One region of the Vibrio zhugei genome, then DNA from elsewhere that is predicted to be linked to it. Evidence: predicted binding sites of a transcription regulator. Region 1 holds the regulator's gene; each other region holds the start of a gene.

What was found. The regulator PurR, encoded in region 1, represses purine synthesis genes. The targets are predictions, from matches to a motif close to TNANGNAAACGTTTNCNTNA.
Region 2: the regulator PurR is predicted to act here: its motif matches at 1,749-1,768, upstream of folD (bifunctional methylenetetrahydrofolate dehydrogenase/methenyltetrahydrofolate cyclohydrolase FolD).
Region 3: the regulator PurR is predicted to act here: its motif matches at 4,704-4,723, upstream of purE (5-(carboxyamino)imidazole ribonucleotide mutase).

Annotation. Positions count from the first base shown of each region.
Region 1 covers NZ_CP033078.1:1,227,618-1,233,593, forward strand. Annotated here, with positions in the region: gene EAE30_RS11005 (alpha/beta fold hydrolase) at 1-369, shown strand, start outside; gene EAE30_RS11010 (putative signal transducing protein) at 387-710, opposite strand; gene EAE30_RS11015 (TfoX/Sxy family DNA transformation protein) at 817-1,404, opposite strand; cyclic di-GMP riboswitch class I at 1,516-1,616, opposite strand; gene purR (HTH-type transcriptional repressor PurR) at 1,772-2,773, opposite strand; gene torR (two-component system response regulator TorR) at 3,245-3,952, shown strand; gene elyC (envelope biogenesis factor ElyC) at 4,043-4,888, opposite strand; gene cmoM (tRNA uridine 5-oxyacetic acid(34) methyltransferase CmoM) at 5,004-5,783, shown strand; gene mukF (chromosome partition protein MukF) at 5,798-5,976, shown strand, end outside.
Region 2 covers NZ_CP033078.1:1,759,934-1,765,909, reverse strand. Annotated here, with positions in the region: gene EAE30_RS13410 (lytic murein transglycosylase) at 1-731, shown strand, start outside; gene folD (bifunctional methylenetetrahydrofolate dehydrogenase/methenyltetrahydrofolate cyclohydrolase FolD) at 817-1,677, opposite strand; tRNA gene EAE30_RS13400 (tRNA-Arg) at 1,883-1,959, shown strand; gene EAE30_RS13395 (GNAT family N-acetyltransferase) at 2,052-2,594, shown strand; gene EAE30_RS13390 (SDR family NAD(P)-dependent oxidoreductase) at 2,683-3,354, opposite strand; gene EAE30_RS13385 (ABC-F family ATP-binding cassette domain-containing protein) at 3,480-5,249, opposite strand; gene EAE30_RS13380 (MFS transporter) at 5,672-5,976, shown strand, end outside.
Region 3 covers NZ_CP033078.1:45,587-51,562, reverse strand. Annotated here, with positions in the region: rRNA gene EAE30_RS05325 (16S ribosomal RNA) at 1-797, opposite strand, end outside; gene EAE30_RS05320 (gamma carbonic anhydrase family protein) at 1,394-1,945, shown strand; gene EAE30_RS05315 (DUF1488 family protein) at 1,926-2,201, opposite strand; gene aroE (shikimate dehydrogenase) at 2,204-3,034, opposite strand; gene hemF (oxygen-dependent coproporphyrinogen oxidase) at 3,095-4,009, opposite strand; gene tsaC (L-threonylcarbamoyladenylate synthase type 1 TsaC) at 4,044-4,601, opposite strand; gene purE (5-(carboxyamino)imidazole ribonucleotide mutase) at 4,789-5,274, shown strand; gene EAE30_RS05290 (5-(carboxyamino)imidazole ribonucleotide synthase) at 5,278-5,976, shown strand, end outside.

The DNA.
Region 1 (5,976 bases):
ATGTGGCTGTATCGATTATTTGCTTATATTGTGATGCCAACCTCTAGGCAGCAGGAATCTCGGCGTTTGTTTATTCGTGAAGCGAAAAAGTTGTGCCAAAGTGAATTTAAGCGCTGGTTTCGTCTCGCGTTGAATGTTAACCCGATGATGGCGCGCTACCAGGAGAATATGAACCCGGTACCGACGCTGTATGTCATGGGTGATAAAGACTATTTATTCCTCGCGCCAGTCAAAGCCTGGGTTCGCGATCACTCGCTTAGCGCATTGGTTGAAATTGGCGACTGTGGGCATGTCTGTAATATCGAAAACGCGCAAATGTTTAACCGACATTCTATTGAATTTATTGCCCAGCAAAGTCAAACAGGATGACGCTTAAGCCCATAGACTTAAGCATACTCTGCCAATGCGCACCCACAGTGCCAACAAATAGCAAATTGCCCTTCGTTAACTTCGTGACATTGACGACAAGTCCAGTTGGGAAAGACGGTGTCTGTCGATTCTTTTTGGAACTTGCGAATAATGGTGTGGGCTTCATCGGCTTGAAAAGCATGAAAAAGCCATATGTACGGCATGGAATTTTCATCCATGGGGATTTCACCAAGTAAGCTAAACCACTGTTCACCTCTGACTTCACAGGCGATATTTTCAGATTGTAGCAAGCCACAGATGATGTGTGCTTCTGTCGGATTATTGGCTAAGTAGATTTTCATTACCCACTCCTTGTCTCGATATGCGGACATCATAGCAGAGCATTAAAACAAAGTAATGGGCAATAAAAAAGCACTCCTATGAGTGCTTTTTTCTATCTGAAAACAACTATAACCGTTGCATCAGTTCATCTCGACGATGTTTAGCAATGACCGACCAGTGCTGTCCTTCTATCGCCCCTTCTAGAGCCCAAAGCAACTCGATGTTAACAGTGCTTGTATGGGTATCTTGAATCGCCTTGTAAGCTTCTACTGCGCCTTTTTGATGCAGCATTTCCACAGACTCGATTCCCGCTTTACGAAGCATACGTTCTGTGGCTAAACGTAAGTTTGGTAAATCTTTAAGCCGAGTCGGTTTCGCTTTTGCTTGTGATTCGCGTTCTTTCTTCGCGACAAGCAGCGCCTGATTGGCTTCTTGTAGGATTTTATCAGTATTATCCCAGTAGCTATCAGGAAGAGCAAAATACTTAGTAATAACTGGGAACCCACGTTTTTTATAAATATAGGGTTCTAAGCCTTCTGAACGATATTTCTCTGCACAGTGATCATCAGCGCGAATATGAAGTTTGTCTTGTACGACCAATGCGAACATTGTGTCATCAACAAAAATACCAAATCCGCCGAACATTGAACGAGATTTTACGCGTCCTAATGATTCAAACAGACGCATTGAGTTTTTTAATATAGGTTTATCCATGCCTTTAGTCTCGGTGTAATTTAAATACGCCACCAAAATCAGGTCCGAGAGTGTAGCAATACAATGATTTTACTTTGTCAACAAAACGTAAACTTACATTGTACATAGTTCATCGGTAACCCCGCTACCTTTCCATACCAAAGTATAGTGCATATTGGTGAAGGCCGGAGGCTTTGCGTCCCAACTTTTCAATTGGTTTGCCCTGTACGTGACATTTAAGTTTAATAGAACTTTTATGAGCTTACTACAAAGGGAGAAGGAGAGAATGTCCTATCCCCCAAAAACCATAAACATAAGTGTTACTGTCAATGAGTATTAATTATATGTGATCGTTCCCATAATGACACTTATATAGATGAATTTCAATTTACAATTTCTTTACAGTGTCGCGAATGACTAATTCTGGGTGCATTTCGAAGGTACGACGCTCGTGTTGTTTGTTTTTTATCCGTTCCAACAAAATTTCAAAGGCGTTTTTACCCACACGACGTTTCGGTTGGTGAATCGTGGTCAGTGGGGGGGAGAAATATTCCGCCAACTCTATGTTGTCGTAGCCGATGACTGAAATATCATCAGGCACACGGCATCCTTTTTGTTGTAAGCGGCTGATCAAACCGAGCGCCATGGTATCGTTAAAGCAAAAAACTGCCGTCGGTAACGAGTCCATTGCCAACAGTTTGTCTGCGGCAAGTACTGCGGTATCACACTCGAAGTTACCTTCTAAAATCCAATCTTCATTGACCGGCAATTTGGCTTCTTGCATCGCGCGGCGGAAACCACGAATGCGTTCTTGACACGCCACTTTAGAAAGATGACCACTGAGGCAAGCGATATCGGAGTGACCATTCTCAATCAAATGCTTGGTCGCCAGATAGCCACCTTCTTCTGAATTATCGAGTATGTTGTCGGCTTGTGAATCTTCCAATCCCCAATCCATGATGACTTTTGGAATGTCGGCATGGTTATCGAGCATTTCCATCAGCTGCGGAGTCATATCCGAACACATGACCAAAATACCATCGACACGCTTTTCCGCCAGCATACGCACATAATCACGCTGTTTTTCATAAATGCCGCCCGTATTACACAGTACGAGTGTATAGCCTTGACGGTAGCAATAGCTTTCGACACCATCGATAACTTCGGAAAAGAACTGATTGGTCGATTGGGTAACCAACATCCCTATGGTCCGAGTCGTGTTGCATTTTAGACTTCTTGCCACGGCACTCGGCGCATAATTCAACTCTTTCACAGCGTTAAGTACTCGCTCTTGCGTTGTTTCCGCCACAAAGCGTGTTTTATTGATCACATGTGACACAGTCGTTGTCGACACGCCAGCAAGGCGGGCTACGTCTTTAATTGTCGCCATTGGTTTTTCCTATAACAGCTGCTGGCTAGGAAGGGTCAATTACTGAACTCAGCCAACAGAAGGCTTTTATGAAGCCGAAATTTAAGCAAAAAAACCGCTAACGATGAGCGGTTCAATTGGATAATTTTGATAACAAACTGGGTGTGATTTTAGACTGCTCTCTGTCTTGCCGCAATGAAAAATTCATATTTGTCCGATTTGCCCCGCGCAGGCGAGTCAGTGCCTTATTTTTCGATGGCGCATGTCGGCGGCGGACGTGTGACGCTGAGGATATTGAGAGGCGTTAGGGCGTGGAAAACCACCCTGAATAGTTGAGTGTAAACCACGTAACGCGTTAGCTAAGTGTGAAAACTCGATGCTAGCTTGTTTTGAATCAATAAAGCATGAGGTTTTTATGAGTAACCCTAGAAATATTACGGACTATGAATAGAATGAACTGAGTGTGTATTGAATCGGAAGCCAGTAACGCCTATGAATTATCCGTTATTAGTTGTAGAAAGTGAGCGCGATACGCGGCTTATTTTAGTCAATTACTTTCAGCAGGAAGGATACGATGTACTGTCGGCTGAGACTAGTATAGAAATGCGTGAACACTTAAACCAACAGGAATTCGATGTCATATTGTTGGACGCGCAATTGTTATCGGGTGACAGTTTAATGATCACTCGCGAATTACGTAATCAGTCCGACGTAGGAATTATTCTTCTCAATGGACGAGAAGACAATATCGATAAAATTATTGGTTTAGAAATGGGGGCCGACGACTACGTTGCGAAACCGTTTGAATTAAGAGAGTTACTCGTCAGAGTGAAAAACTTGATGTGGCGGGTGTCGCGTGCCCGTGAGCATGCGCCACTAACTCAACATTCGGACTGTCAGCAAATCCAGTTTGGTGATTGGTTCTTTGATATTCAACGGCGTTCTTTGAGCCAGAATGGCGAACCGATTAAATTAACCAAAGCGGAGTATGAATTATTAGTCGCTCTTGCGTCTAATCCGCATCAAGTGCTCACAAGAGAAGCGATTTTAGCGATGATCAGCCATCGTGTTGATACCCCTAATGACCGCACCATTGATGTATTAATTCGTCGATTACGGTCAAAGATGGAGTGTGATCCCAAAACCCCACAGATTATTGTGACGGTACATGGTGAAGGGTATATGTTCGCAGGGACATAAATCTCACGTTAAGACCAGTCGAAACACAAAAACGCCAATTCCCGACAGCGAGAATTGGCGTTTTTTGTGATGGCCTGTTGGATATGCCAATTAGGAAGATGGCTTCTTCACAGGGTCGGGCATGTCTTCAGCGGTCGAGGCTTTCGGCGTTGTTGGTAAAGGTTCTGGTGTGGTTTTCAGTAACCAATCACGTAGATCTTGCCAAAGGCTCCCCATGGTCTCGTGCCAGTATCGTTCGGTTTGTTCTAAGTATCGCGCTTTGGGGGCATACTTTTCCCAAGGTTGGCGAATGTTCTTTTGGGCTAAATAGTTGGTTGGTGCCGGCACAGGTGCCAACCCTGCGGCATGAAATTCGTGCAGAGCTCGATGCATGTGCGATGCGGAAGTGACCAAGACCATTTTCTTCTGTTTGACAAATGCCGCGGCTTGGCGCGCTTCCTCCCACGTATCTTTGGCGGTTTCTAATAAAATAATATCGGCTTTCGGTACGCCGAGCCCCAGCGCGACCTGAGCGAGCATCCGCGCATGACTAAATTCACTTCCTCCAGCGTAGCCCGACAAAATCAGCTTCGATCCTGGGTACATGCGAAAAATACGAATGCCTTCCGTTAAGCGCATCAAGGCAGTACGACTGAGCTCGGAGGTGGGGGGGAGTTGATCATCGACGACATGGCCACTGCCTAATACCATCACATAGTCAATGCTGGCGTCGACGGGCAAAAAGCCTTTGTATTGCCGTTCTAACGGCATCAATAGGCGCGATGAGACAGGCTGAAATGACACGAGAAAAATGCCCACTAAAGAAAACAGCACGATGACACAGCCACTCTTGCGCTTGGCAGTAAACATGATTAATGATAAACCTAAAAACCCGATAATCAGCAGTGCTGGTAGCGGCATAAATAGGGACGAAATAATTTTTTTCAGCTCAAACATATATAAATAGTCCGAAAAAACAGCACTTGGCGTAAAAAAAGGATAAAAGCCTCTTTATTCCTGCCATTCCTATGACAGAATAACAGCACGATTAGTTATCATAACGCAAGCAGCCGTGACTAAAGATCGCAATTTCGACGATATTGCCCACAAATTCACAAAAAACATCTATGGTTCTGACAAAGGTGAAATACGTCAAGTCATTGTTTGGGAAGATATAGTGCAATTGTTAACGCATTTTACTCCCAATGACAAGCCTTTAAATATCTTAGATGCTGGTGGTGGATTAGCACAGTTATCTCAAAAACTTGCCCACTTGGGTCACAAAGTCACACTGTGTGATTTGTCTTCCAAGATGTTGGGCTTGGCAAAAGAGTCGATTGAATATGCTGGATTAATTGAGCAGTATCGCTTGATTCATGCTCCAGTGCAGGAGATTGGCGGCTATTTAACCGAGCCAGTAGACCTCGTACTCTTTCACGCTGTGATGGAATGGTTAGCCGATCCTAAAGCGGCATTAGAGACGGTATTAGCTCAGGTTAAACCCGGTGGCATGGCATCCATTATGTTCTATAACTATCATGGGTTAGTTATGAAGAATGCCGTCTGTGGTAACTTGCCACATATTTTGAACGGTATGCCGCATAAAAAACGGTTTAAGTTGCAACCGCAACAAGGCTTGCTTCCTAATGAGGTTTACCATTGGATTGAAGAAGCGGGTTTTACGCTGTGTGGAAAAAGTGGTATTCGCTGTTTTAGTGATTACATGGGGAATGTGACTCACATGGGAGAGTTTGAGCACGAGGACCTTTTGGCGTTGGAACGACAATTTTGCCGGCAAGAGCCTTATCTCTCATTAGGCCGATACATTCATGTATGGGCGCAAAAGCAATAACAACAGGATGAAGCATGAGTGAGTTAACTCATACTGCTGAGACTCAGTCCATTGACGAATTAGTCGGGTGGGTCAAACAGCATGATTTTTCCTTGAACCTAACACCTGAGCGTTTAGCTTTCCTGATTGCAATATCAGTATTGAGTAGTGAACGCTATGAGGACGAGTTAGGGGAAGGTGAGCTGCAAGATAC
Region 2 (5,976 bases), 530 kb from region 1:
CGACATGGAAAGTGGAGAAAGCGAAGGCACTGTATAAAAAATACTACCCTCAGCTGCAAGCCATTGGGGCGAAATATGGGGTACAACCGCGTTTTATCGTCGCACTGTGGGGCGTTGAGAGTAACTTTGGCACCTTTACCGGTGGCTATAGTGTGATCGATGCGTTATCAACGATGGCGTACGATGGTCGACGCGAAGCGTTTTTCCGCAATCAAACCATGGCGGCATTGAAAATTTTACAACAAGGTCACATTGATGCTAGCCATATGAAAGGCTCTTGGGCGGGAGCAATGGGGCAATGTCAGTTTATGCCAAGTTCGTTTTTATCCTTCGCCGCGGATGGGGATGGCGATGGCAAAAAAGACATTTGGGAGTCTAAAGCGGATGTGTTTGCCTCAACCGCGAATTACTTGAGTCAATCTGGCTGGAAGGAACATCGCACTTGGGGACGCCAAGTGAAATTGCCGAAAGGGTTTGATGTTGGCTTGGCTGGACGTAATGCGGAGAAAGGAAAATACTTAGCGGAATGGAATAAGCTTGGTATCACACGTTATGATGGTCGTGCTTTACCGGCGTTGAAACACGACATCAAAGCGTGGCTCATCGTTCCAGATGACGAAAAAGGGCGTGTGTATTTGGTGTATAACAACTACAACGTCTTGATGAAGTGGAACCGCTCATATTATTTTGCATTAGCGGTCTCTCACTTAGCCGATGCGATGGTCTTTTAGTGTCGCGTGCTTAATGGTCGGCATTCATGTCGCGCTATAGAAAAAAGCAGCACTCAGTGCTGCTTTTTTATTGGATGATGGAAGCTTAACGCTCAGCTTCGTTGGTTTCGCAGGCTATGAGTGTGTTTTCTATCAAGCTTGCAACCGTCATTGGGCCAACGCCCCCAGGAACGGGCGTAATATAGCTAGCACGTTGCTGGGCGACATCAAACGCGACATCGCCAATGAGTTTGCCCGTGTCTAGACGATTAATGCCCACATCGATGACGACAGCGCCTTCTTTAACCCATTCTCCGGGAATGAAATTGGGTTTACCAACCGCCACAACAAGAATATCCGCTTGTTTGACGTGATACGCGAGGTCGTCAGTAAAGCGATGACAGGTGGTGGTGGTGCAGCCTGCCAGTAAGAGCTCTAAGGTCATAGGACGACCAACGATGTTGGATGCGCCAACAATAACAGCGTGTTTCCCTTTTAGCTCAATGTCATAGCGCTCGAGTAGAGTAATAATGCCTTTAGGGGTGCAAGAGCGCAGTTTTGGTATGCGCTGACATAGCCGACCGACGTTGTAGGGATGAAAGCCATCGACGTCTTTTTTCGGAGAAATACGCTCTAAAATTTTCGTTGAGTCAATCCCTTCAGGCAACGGCAGTTGTACGAGAATGCCATCGATGTCTGGATCTTGATTAAGTTCATCGACCAATTGGATAATGTCGTTTTCTGTCGTCGTCGCTGGCAGATCGTACGACTTAGAAATGAAACCGACTTCTTCACACGCGCGGCGTTTACTACCGACATAAACCTGTGATGCTGGATCTTCACCGACGAGTACCACAGCAAGGCCAGGGGCACGTAACCCTTTATCAAGGCGCTCTTGTACACGTTCAGCTACTTCAGAACGCACAGTTTGCGATATGTGCTTTCCATCTATTTTTACGGCAGTCATGACTTTCCTTAACACTTAATTATGCGTGAAAATTTTTCGGGGTATTGTCGCAGATTACGACATGAACATCCACAAGCAAACGTTTGCTAAGAAGGGTTTTTGAGCGATTATTTCATGGTTGATAACTTTTTAGACACCTAAACCAATTTCATCGATAAATTCATTGATTTACACGTGCTAACTCGTATAATCCTTTCCCTGTAACGCGCCCTTAGCTCAGTTGGATAGAGCACCTGCCTTCTAAGCAGGTGGTCACAGGTTCGAATCCTGTAGGGCGTACCATATTTTAAAGCCCTGAACACTCTTAGAGTGTTCAGGGCTTTTTCGTTTATATGATAAAATGGTGTCTTAAGTTACTGACAAGGAAAGGAAAAGTGCTAAAAACATCACGTACTAAGATTGACCTATTGCGGCCGCAATATGCACAAGCGATAGCAGAGTATTACCAGAATAATCGTGACCATTTATCCCCATGGGAGCCTGTGCGTGCTGAGGATTACTACACGCTGGTATTTTGGCAAAATGTGGCGGAGCAAAACGTATTAGCGTTTGAACTGGAGCAGGAGTTTCGGTTTGTGGCGTTTCATCACGATGATCCGCATCAAATCATTGGCGTATGTAACTTTACAGGGTTGATTCGAGGCGCTTTTCAAGCGTGTTTGATGGGGTATTCGTTGGATCGTCAGTACCTTAATCAAGGATATATGACCGAAATTGTCCGTGTGACGACGCAGTATATGTTTGAGCAGGTGGGCTTGCATCGTATTATGTCTAATTACATGCCGAATAATATCGCCAGTGAGCGGGTCTTACAAAAGTTGGGGTTTGAACGAGAAGGCTATGCTAAGCGTTATTTAAAGATAGCGGGGCAGTGGGAAGATCATATTTTAACGGCTAAGATTCATGAGATAAAGTAATTGGCTGCGAGCAAGGGGCGTAATATCTCTAAGAGAGTGTTAAACATACGCCCCATCAACTCGGGTAATATTGCCAGCAAGTGTTTACTTACCAAGACAGTGATTTACCTTGAAAATCAAGGAAGTGATGACCTTGCTTGCCTTGTGCTTGTTCTATCACGTTGGCTAATCCTGCCGCACTGGCGTCCACTGAAACGGGCGCGACTTCTCCACCAAGGCGTGTACTGACCCATCCTGGATGTAACGACAGCAAAGTGACGCCATTGGCCGTCGCTTGTGGTCGTAATGAACGAGTCAGCATATTCAGGGCACTTTTACTGGATGAATAGATTGGCATTGCCGCTTCGGTATTTTCGTTTAAGCTTCCCATGATTGAGCTAGTAAAGCCGAGTACCCCTGTGTCAGCCTTCACATAGGGTAGCAAGTGCGAGGCCAGTCGCATCGGTGAAATCGTGTTGGTTTTATACAGTTCAAATAAATCGTCATCGGATGCCTTATCGACGAAGGTACAATGGGGACCGTGGATTCCTGCATTGATAATAATGGCATCATATTTTTGGCTTTGAAGCTGTTCGCAAAAAGCACGGTGTTGCTTGGTATCATTGATATCCAGTGTGAGCCATTGAATCGTAGGATCGCTATTGTCTTCTGTGGTAGAGCGATACGTGGCGGTGACTTGCCAATCACGACTCGCGAGAACTTGGCTCAGGCCAAACCCAATACCTTGTGATGCGCCAATGATTAAAGCCTGTTTTTTCATAATAATCCTTTCCTTAAATGACGAAAATCATATCAAAATGAATATAAGCGTTGTGTGATATAAACCCTAACATGTCGTTCGTCACTTGAGCAATAAAGCCCAATCGAGATTGGGCTTTACAATATTTACAATGATAATTTGCGAGTAAGGCGATTAATTTCTTCTTGCCACGCTCGCTGATGTTGAGGTTTTTGATGTTTGGGTTTACGTTGACGATCACTCGCCAGTTTCTCCTCTAATTCAATCAACCGTTCTAGATCGTGACTCTGGTCATGGTCTTGCCGCTCAGTCAATGAAAGGGAGGTATCGTCAAGTGGGCTTGACGGGCCATCATTCATGCTCTCCTGATTGGCGCTCTTCAGTAACTCGAACACTGCATCATCCAACTGTGTCCATTCATGAACTTTCCCGTTTATGATGATCCAAAATCGCTGACAGGTTTGGCGCAGTAAGTCGCGATCGTGACTGACAAGGACAGCCGCACCGGCATAATTTTGCAGTGTTTCAATTAATTGCTCTTTGCCTTCTAAGTCGAGATGGTTGGTCGGTTCATCAAGGAACAACATATGATGCTGGGCAAGGCTTAATCCTAAAAACAGCAGGCGTGCTCGCTCTCCACCACTCAGAGAGTGGACGTATTGCTGGTGGCGCTCAAAGGCAAATCCCGTGCTGATTAACGCCTGCTTGCGTTGATCATCATTGAGGGGCGCAAAGGGAATCAAGGCATCGTGAATGGTTTGCGTATCGTCTAATTGTTCAAGGTCTTGATCGTAATAGCCCAGTTGGCATTTTGGGTGCCACGTGACGGTGTTTTCCTTTAACATCGACTCGATGTTCAGTGTCACTGTTTGTGTGTCTGCTGCCTGATAGCTCGCATACAGCGCTTTGAGAAGGGTCGACTTACCACAGCCATTGCGCCCCAAAATGGCGATATTTTCTCCACTTTTGACTTGTTTATTTTTTAAAGTCAATAAGGGGGTCGGCTCTTGGGGTAGTGACAGGCAGACCGTCTTAATATCAAGTAGGCGATTGGCGGGAAGCGGTTGACCACGCAATTGCAAGCGCCAATCTGTCTCACGTGACAGTACGGTTTGTTGAACCTGTAACTTTTCTTTTCGGGCTTGCATGGTTTTCGCTTTTCGTGCGAGGTCTTCGTTATCATACACTTTCCCCCAGTTGGCCAGCCGTTTCGCGCTTGCCTCTAGGCGGTCAATCTCTTTTTGCTCAGAATTAAAGCGCTGCTGATCGGCACTGTCTTGCTCTACTAGTGCCTGTCTTGCTTGTGTGCAGGGCAGAGCAAAAGTATGCAGCTTGGCATCGCGGAGAATCCAACTTATTGAGGTTACGTTATCGAGCAAGGTCGAGTCATGGGAGACGATGATAAACGCGCCTTTCCACTGGGAGAGGAAGGTTTCTAGCCACAACAATGATGGCAAATCGAGATGATTGCTGGGCTCATCCAGTAATAATAAGTCCGGCTGTTGAATGATGGCGATGCCCATCAGTAATCGCATTTGCTGGCCACCACTTAAGGTTTGAATCGCCACCGATTGAGCGTATTCGCTAAGACCTAATTGTTGGCACAGCGCGTCTGCGCGCCAAAAATCTTCAGGGGCTAAGTGATCGCGCAATAAGTCGATGGCCGTCATTGTCAGTGCTGAGGCTGGAAAATGTTGTTCTACACGGGCAATCACGCAATGCTTTGCTCGGTGAATAGTGCCCGATGAATGATGGGTTGGGTGGGTGAGTGCGTGTAATAAGGTACTCTTTCCACAGCCATTTTGGCCGATTAAACCAATTTTTTCCCCTTGACGAACGGAAAAAGAGGCATTGTTTAATAGCACTCGCGTGCTAAGAGTGAGCGAGAGTTGCTGGGAAGTAAGATAGGTTGTCATAGTGAATACTCAAGAATTATAGGCGTTAACAAGCCTTGTCAAAATTGCTGACAATAATTCTTAGAGCTAGAGAGAAAAGAATTCGACTAGCAGTCTTTAGAACGGTCGTGATTTTCGCTCAGGCTAAGATTATCGCAGCGCGATGGATGTCTTGCTTGAGCGAGCGATAACGCCAAAGAAATGTGGGTTGATTTTGTTGTTCCACATCATAATAAGAGCCTCCTTGTTGTCGTTGAGCACCGGGGTGCAGTGAATCGATGAATCCATGCTAAGCAACTGTGGGGGAAAATTCAAGTTAAACAGTCTCATCGCTGGGTTTCTGTTGTGACTGCAAGGTCGCGGAGTGTGAGCTGGAACTGATTAGTGATAGCGTTGTACCGGATACCTAAGTAAAATGCGCGGACAATGTTTTGGAGAGCAGAATGAATACCCAAATTTTACCGAAGATATCCAAACCGGCTTTGTTCGTGTTATACCTCATCATCTTTTTAGGCTCGGCAGGTTTTTTTATTACGATACCCGCTTATGTGAGCTTATTTCTTTCCAATGAGCACTCAATGGCCATAGCCAAAGCGATGCCATTATCACAACGCCGTGAATTGTTCGGTATTGTTATGTCTGCGGCTCCGTTTCTGTCCATGTTTTTTACCCCCTTTATTGCGCGTTTTGCCGATCGTTTCAACCGTCAGTGGGTGATGATTGCCTGTTTGGCGGTGGCGAGTTTAGG
Region 3 (5,976 bases), 1.2 Mb from region 1:
GTATCTAATCCTGTTTGCTCCCCACGCTTTCGCATCTGAGTGTCAGTATCTGTCCAGGGGGCCGCCTTCGCCACTGGTATTCCTTCAGATCTCTACGCATTTCACCGCTACACCTGAAATTCTACCCCCCTCTACAGTACTCTAGCCTGCCAGTTTCAAATGCTATTCCGAGGTTAAGCCTCGGGCTTTCACATCTGACTTAACAGACCACCTGCATGCGCTTTACGCCCAGTAATTCCGATTAACGCTCGCACCCTCCGTATTACCGCGGCTGCTGGCACGGAGTTAGCCGGTGCTTCTTCTGCAGCTAACGTCAAGAATGGTGTCTATTAAACACCACCCCTTCCTCACTGCTGAAAGTACTTTACAACCCGAAGGCCTTCTTCATACACGCGGCATGGCTGCATCAGGCTTGCGCCCATTGTGCAATATTCCCCACTGCTGCCTCCCGTAGGAGTTTGGGCCGTGTCTCAGTCCCAATGTGGCTGATCATCCTCTCAGACCAGCTAGAGATCGTCGCCTTGGTGAGCTCTTACCTCACCAACAAGCTAATCTCACCTGGGCATATCTTGACGCGAGAGGCCCGAAGGTCCCCCTCTTTGGCCCGAAGGCGTTATGCGGTATTAGCCATCGTTTCCAATGGTTATCCCCCACATCAAGGCAATTTCCCAGGCATTACTCACCCGTCCGCCGCTCGTCAGCAAAGAAAGCAAGCTTTCTTTCTGTTACCGCTCGACTTGCATGTGTTAGGCCTGCCGCCAGCGTTCAATCTGAGCCATGATCAAACTCTTCAATTAAAGTTTTTTGTGGCTCAATGAATACTGACTTCAAAACTAAAATTCATCCGAAGATGAACGTAATTTTAAAGCTATTACCATTCTAACAGAATGGTAATGAATTGACTGTGCCGCTATTATTTCTACTTTTGAAAAAGTAAAATCAAAACCGCTCAAGGCTGTTTCTCAATAGCTTTGGTCACTCAGTTCATTGAAACCAATTGTGCTTCCTAAGAAGCTATTGATTATCATCAACGAGTGCCCACACAGATTGATAGGTTTAAATTGTTAAAGAGCTATCTTCCAGAGTAACAGGCGTTACTGCGAAAGAGGCGGCCATTCTATAGATTTTAAAGCTCGTGTCAAACACTTTTTTAAAATTTCTTTTTAAGCTTTTCAGCTTTTTGAACACCCTTACTAACAAATTGAAATGCTTAATTAAGCTTTCCCGTGTCAGCGAGGTGGCATTATAGAGATCGAGCTCACATTGGCAAGCGCTTTTTCATGTTTTTATCTGTTTTTTATTTGTTTGGCTGTTTTTTACACTTAACGTGTTTTTTATAAGCAAAAATGCCCCTTATTATGGGATCAAATAAGAAAAGAATAGAGAGATGTGTATGAGTTCGCTAAGAAGTTATCAGGGTATCGCGCCACAATTGGGCCATCAGGTCTATATCGACGAGAGTGCGGTCATTATTGGTGACATTCATCTGGACGATGATTCCAGCATTTGGCCGTTTGTAGCTGCTCGCGGCGACGTGAATCATATCCGTATTGGTAAACGGACTAACATCCAAGATGGCAGTGTATTGCATGTCACTCATAAAAACGCAGAGAATCCGGATGGCTACCCACTGATTATCGGTAATGACGTTACCGTTGGGCATAAGGTGATGTTACACGGGTGTACTATCCATGATCGGGTTTTAGTTGGAATGGGCGCCATTGTTCTTGATGGCGCCGTCATACAAGAAGATGTCATGATTGGTGCTGGGTCTTTAGTGCCACCAGGTAAACTATTACAAAGTGGTTACCTGTATGTCGGAAGTCCAGTGAAACAGGTTCGTGTCTTAACCGAAAAGGAAATGGCTTTCTTACGTCAATCGGCTCAGAACTATGTAGCCAATAAGCAGGCCTTCTTAACGGCGGTTAAGCCAGTGAAATCATAACTTCGATTTCCCCTGCTTCATTGTAAGCTTCATCTTCTATTTGTTCTTCCGCAAGGTCTTCAATATCGAAACGACATTCTTCGAATCGTTGCAGAGCTTGCGGCCCATCTAATACTGGTCGTTGAGATAAGGCTTCAAGTCCCGCTTTACTTATCCAGCATTCTATCAACGCTCCGCCTTGCTGAGCAGTAAAGCCGACACTTTGACGTTGCTCATCCCAAACTTTCATCTCTGTAAACAAGATTGATTGATTCATGGTTACCCTTCTAAGTTACGACGCAACTCTAATAGTATTTGACGAGCGCCAGGACGTAAGCCTCGCCAAAGCATAAAACTCTCTGCTGCTTGTCCAACGAGCATCCCTAGACCATCGAATGTCTTGGCACAGCCATGATTCACCGCCCACTGATTAAAAACCGTTAATCCTTTTCCGTACATCATGTCGTAACTCACCGTTGACTGAGATACAACACTGCCATGTACTTCAGGGAGCTTTCCTTCCAAACTGGCTGAGGTTGAATTAATAATAATGTCAAATGGCTCAGTGACCTCTGTCATTGGGGAGGCACTGATTGCGCCATAGGGGCCAAACTGCTCGGCGAGTTGTTGGGCTTTACTTAATGTTCGATTGACCACGGTAATCTGCTTAGGGCGTTGATCTAAGAGCGGCTTTAACACACCGCGAGCGGCGCCACCAGCACCAATCAGCAGGATCTTCGCGTCTTTTAATAGGACTTGATTCATCAATAAATCTTGAACAAGCCCTTCGCCATCGGTGTTATCGCCAAGAATGCCGCCATCACTTAGATATTTAAGTGTATTTACCGCTCCTGCCAATTGAGCTCGCTCGGTCAAACGGTCCGCATATTGATACGCTTCTTCTTTAAAGGGAACGGTCACGTTGCATCCTTTACCGCCTTCGGCAAAAAAAGCGTTCATCGCGGGAACGAAACCATCAATAGGCGCGAGTTCTGCGGTATAGACCATTGCCTGCTCAGTCTGACGAGCAAATAAGGTATGAATAAATGGAGATTGGCTGTGTCCGATAGGATTACCGAACACCGCGTACTGATCATTATAATTGTCCATAGTAGGCCTTTATTCAAACAGAGCGGTTCATTCTCCGCTCTATTACGATAGGGATACCTATCACCACTCTCGTGGCGTAAGATAGTCATTCAACCGAGCTTCTGCACTATCGTCTTCTGGTCGATAGTTATATTCCCAACGCACTAATGGTGGCATCGACATGAGTATCGACTCTGTGCGACCACCGGATTGCAAGCCAAACAGGGTGCCACGGTCATAGACGAGATTAAACTCAACATAGCGCCCACGGCGATAAAGTTGGAATTGTCTTTCCCGTTCACCAAAAGGCAGTGCCTTACGTTGCTGCACAATGGGCAAGTAAGCTTGTGCAAATCCTTTACCGACGGCTTGCATATAGGCAAAACACGCATCAAACCCCCATTCATTAAGATCATCGAAGAACAATCCGCCGATGCCACGGGTTTCCTCACGATGAGGTAAATAAAAGTATTTATCACACCATGCTTTATGTTCCGTGTATACATGCTCTCCGAATGGTGCACATAAATCTTTGGCGGTTTGATGCCAAAACTGACAATCTTCATCAAAAGGATAAAATGGCGTTAAATCAAAACCACCGCCAAACCACCATACTGGCTCCTCGCCTTCTTTCTCGGCAATAAAGAACCGCACATTGGCATGAGAGGTCGGCACATAGGGGTTATTGGGGTGAATGACTAATGAGACTCCCATTGCTTCAAAACTGCGCCCAGCTAATTCAGGGCGATGTGCAGTGGCCGAGGCGGGAAGTTGCTTACCAGTCACATGAGAAAAATTCACACCGCCTTGTTCAAACGTCTCGCCATCGGTCAGCACCCGTGAACGGCCACCACCCCCTAACTTTTCTCCGGGTTCGCGTGTCCATGCGTCTTCTTTAAACGTCGCATGACCATCCATCGCCTCTAACTGTTGGCAAATCTCATCTTGCAAAGACATCAAGAAGGTTTTGACGGCTTCTTTATTAACTACTGTCATCGTTTTCTCCTGTGCTAGAAGGCGGACTGGCTGCCTACCCCTGCCTTACTATATGTAGTGTTTTCGCATCACGAATTTCTGTCGGCCTCTCTCGGCCCCCGGTCTCACCCGCTAATATCGCCCCCAGCCCATGACGCAATTGCTGTTCAACGTCCTGCGTGGTCATACACGGCGGCATCCCGGACAGATTGGCGCTCGTTGAGGTAATCGGTTTTCCATAAGCCTGACACAAAGACTGGACCAAAGGGTGATCACTCACTCGCACTGCCACAGAGTCAAACTGTCCTGTCACCCATGATGAGACATGCTCGCTTGCGGGCATGATCCACGTCACTGGCCCAGGCCAAGTCTGTTTTACATGAGCACGCTGCTCTTCTGTTAGTACGTTTTCATTCACATACGGCAACAGCTGTTCATAGTTAGCAGCGATTAAAATCAAGCCTTTTTCCTTGGAACGCTGCTTTAATGTCAGAAGCTTTTGTATTGCCAACGGATTGTCTGGATCACATCCTACACCAAATACCCCTTCCGTTGGGTAGGCAATCACCTCACCGCGCACTAATGCGGATACCGACTCTTGTATATTATTCACGGCATGACCTGTTCATTCATAGAAATCTGTCTCTAGTTTACAAACTATTCGTTTGATCAGCGAAAGCAAATTGCGTGTAATAGTCAATCAGAGGTCCATCTTGCGCGCAAACGTTTGCTTGATGATAAAATCCTCGTATAATGCCGGCAGTTCGCTTATTTATTTTAAAAGTTTACAGGAGTTGGAGATGAAAGTAGGAATTATCATGGGATCACAATCCGATTGGCCAACCATGAAACTCGCGGCAGAAATGCTCGATAAGTTTGGTGTTCCTTACGAAACCAAAGTTGTATCTGCGCACCGAACCCCCCAACTTCTGGCAGATTATGCCACCAGCGCGAAAGAACGCGGAATCAAAGTCATTATTGCCGGAGCGGGCGGTGCGGCTCATTTACCGGGGATGACCGCGGCCTATACCAGTATTCCGGTTCTAGGTGTGCCAGTAAAATCGCGTGCGTTAAAAGGAATGGACTCTCTACTCTCCATCGTGCAGATGCCAAAAGGGATTGCCGTGGGCACACTAGCGATTGGTGATTCTGGCGCGGCGAACGCTGGCATTCTCGCGGCGCAAATTATTGGTACTCATGATGACTCTGTCATGCAAAAAGTCGAAGCGTTCCGCACAGAACAAACCAACACGGTTCTAGCCAATCCAAACCCAGAAGAGGAATAAGGCATGCATGTATTGGTTTTAGGTGCAGGACAGCTGGCTCGCATGATGTCTCTCGCTGGGGCGCCACTCAATCTGACATTAACGGCTTACGATGTGACCACAAACCGTGTCGTGCACCCACTCACTCAGGCGACGACACCACAAACGCTTGAACAAGCCATCGCAGATAGTGATGTGATTACCGCGGAATTCGAACATATCCCCGATGACATTCTGGCGACGTGTGAGAAAAGCGGTAAATTCTTCCCAACCTCACAAGCGATTAAAGCCGGTGGCGATCGCCGCATCGAAAAAGCGCTGCTTGATGACGCTGGCGTAAAAAACGCAACCTACGCCATCATTCATACGCGAGCGGATTTTGAGCAAGCGATCGACACTGTGGGGATTCCTATGGTGCTGAAAACAGCGCTCGGTGGTTATGATGGCAAAGGACAATGGCGCTTGAAAGATCGCGCACAAGCCGACGCCATTTGGAAGGAGATGCAAGCATGCCTCGATGATGCCAAGCAACAAGCGATCGTCGCCGAGCAGTTTGTTCCATTTCAACGTGAGGTCTCACTCGTCGGAGCCAGAAATGCCAACGGTGATATTGAAACCTATCCATTAGCTGAAAATATTCATGTCGATGGTGTGTTGAGTTTATCTACAGCCATCGATGCTCCGGATTTGCAATTACAGGCAGAAACCATGTTTGCCGCCGTC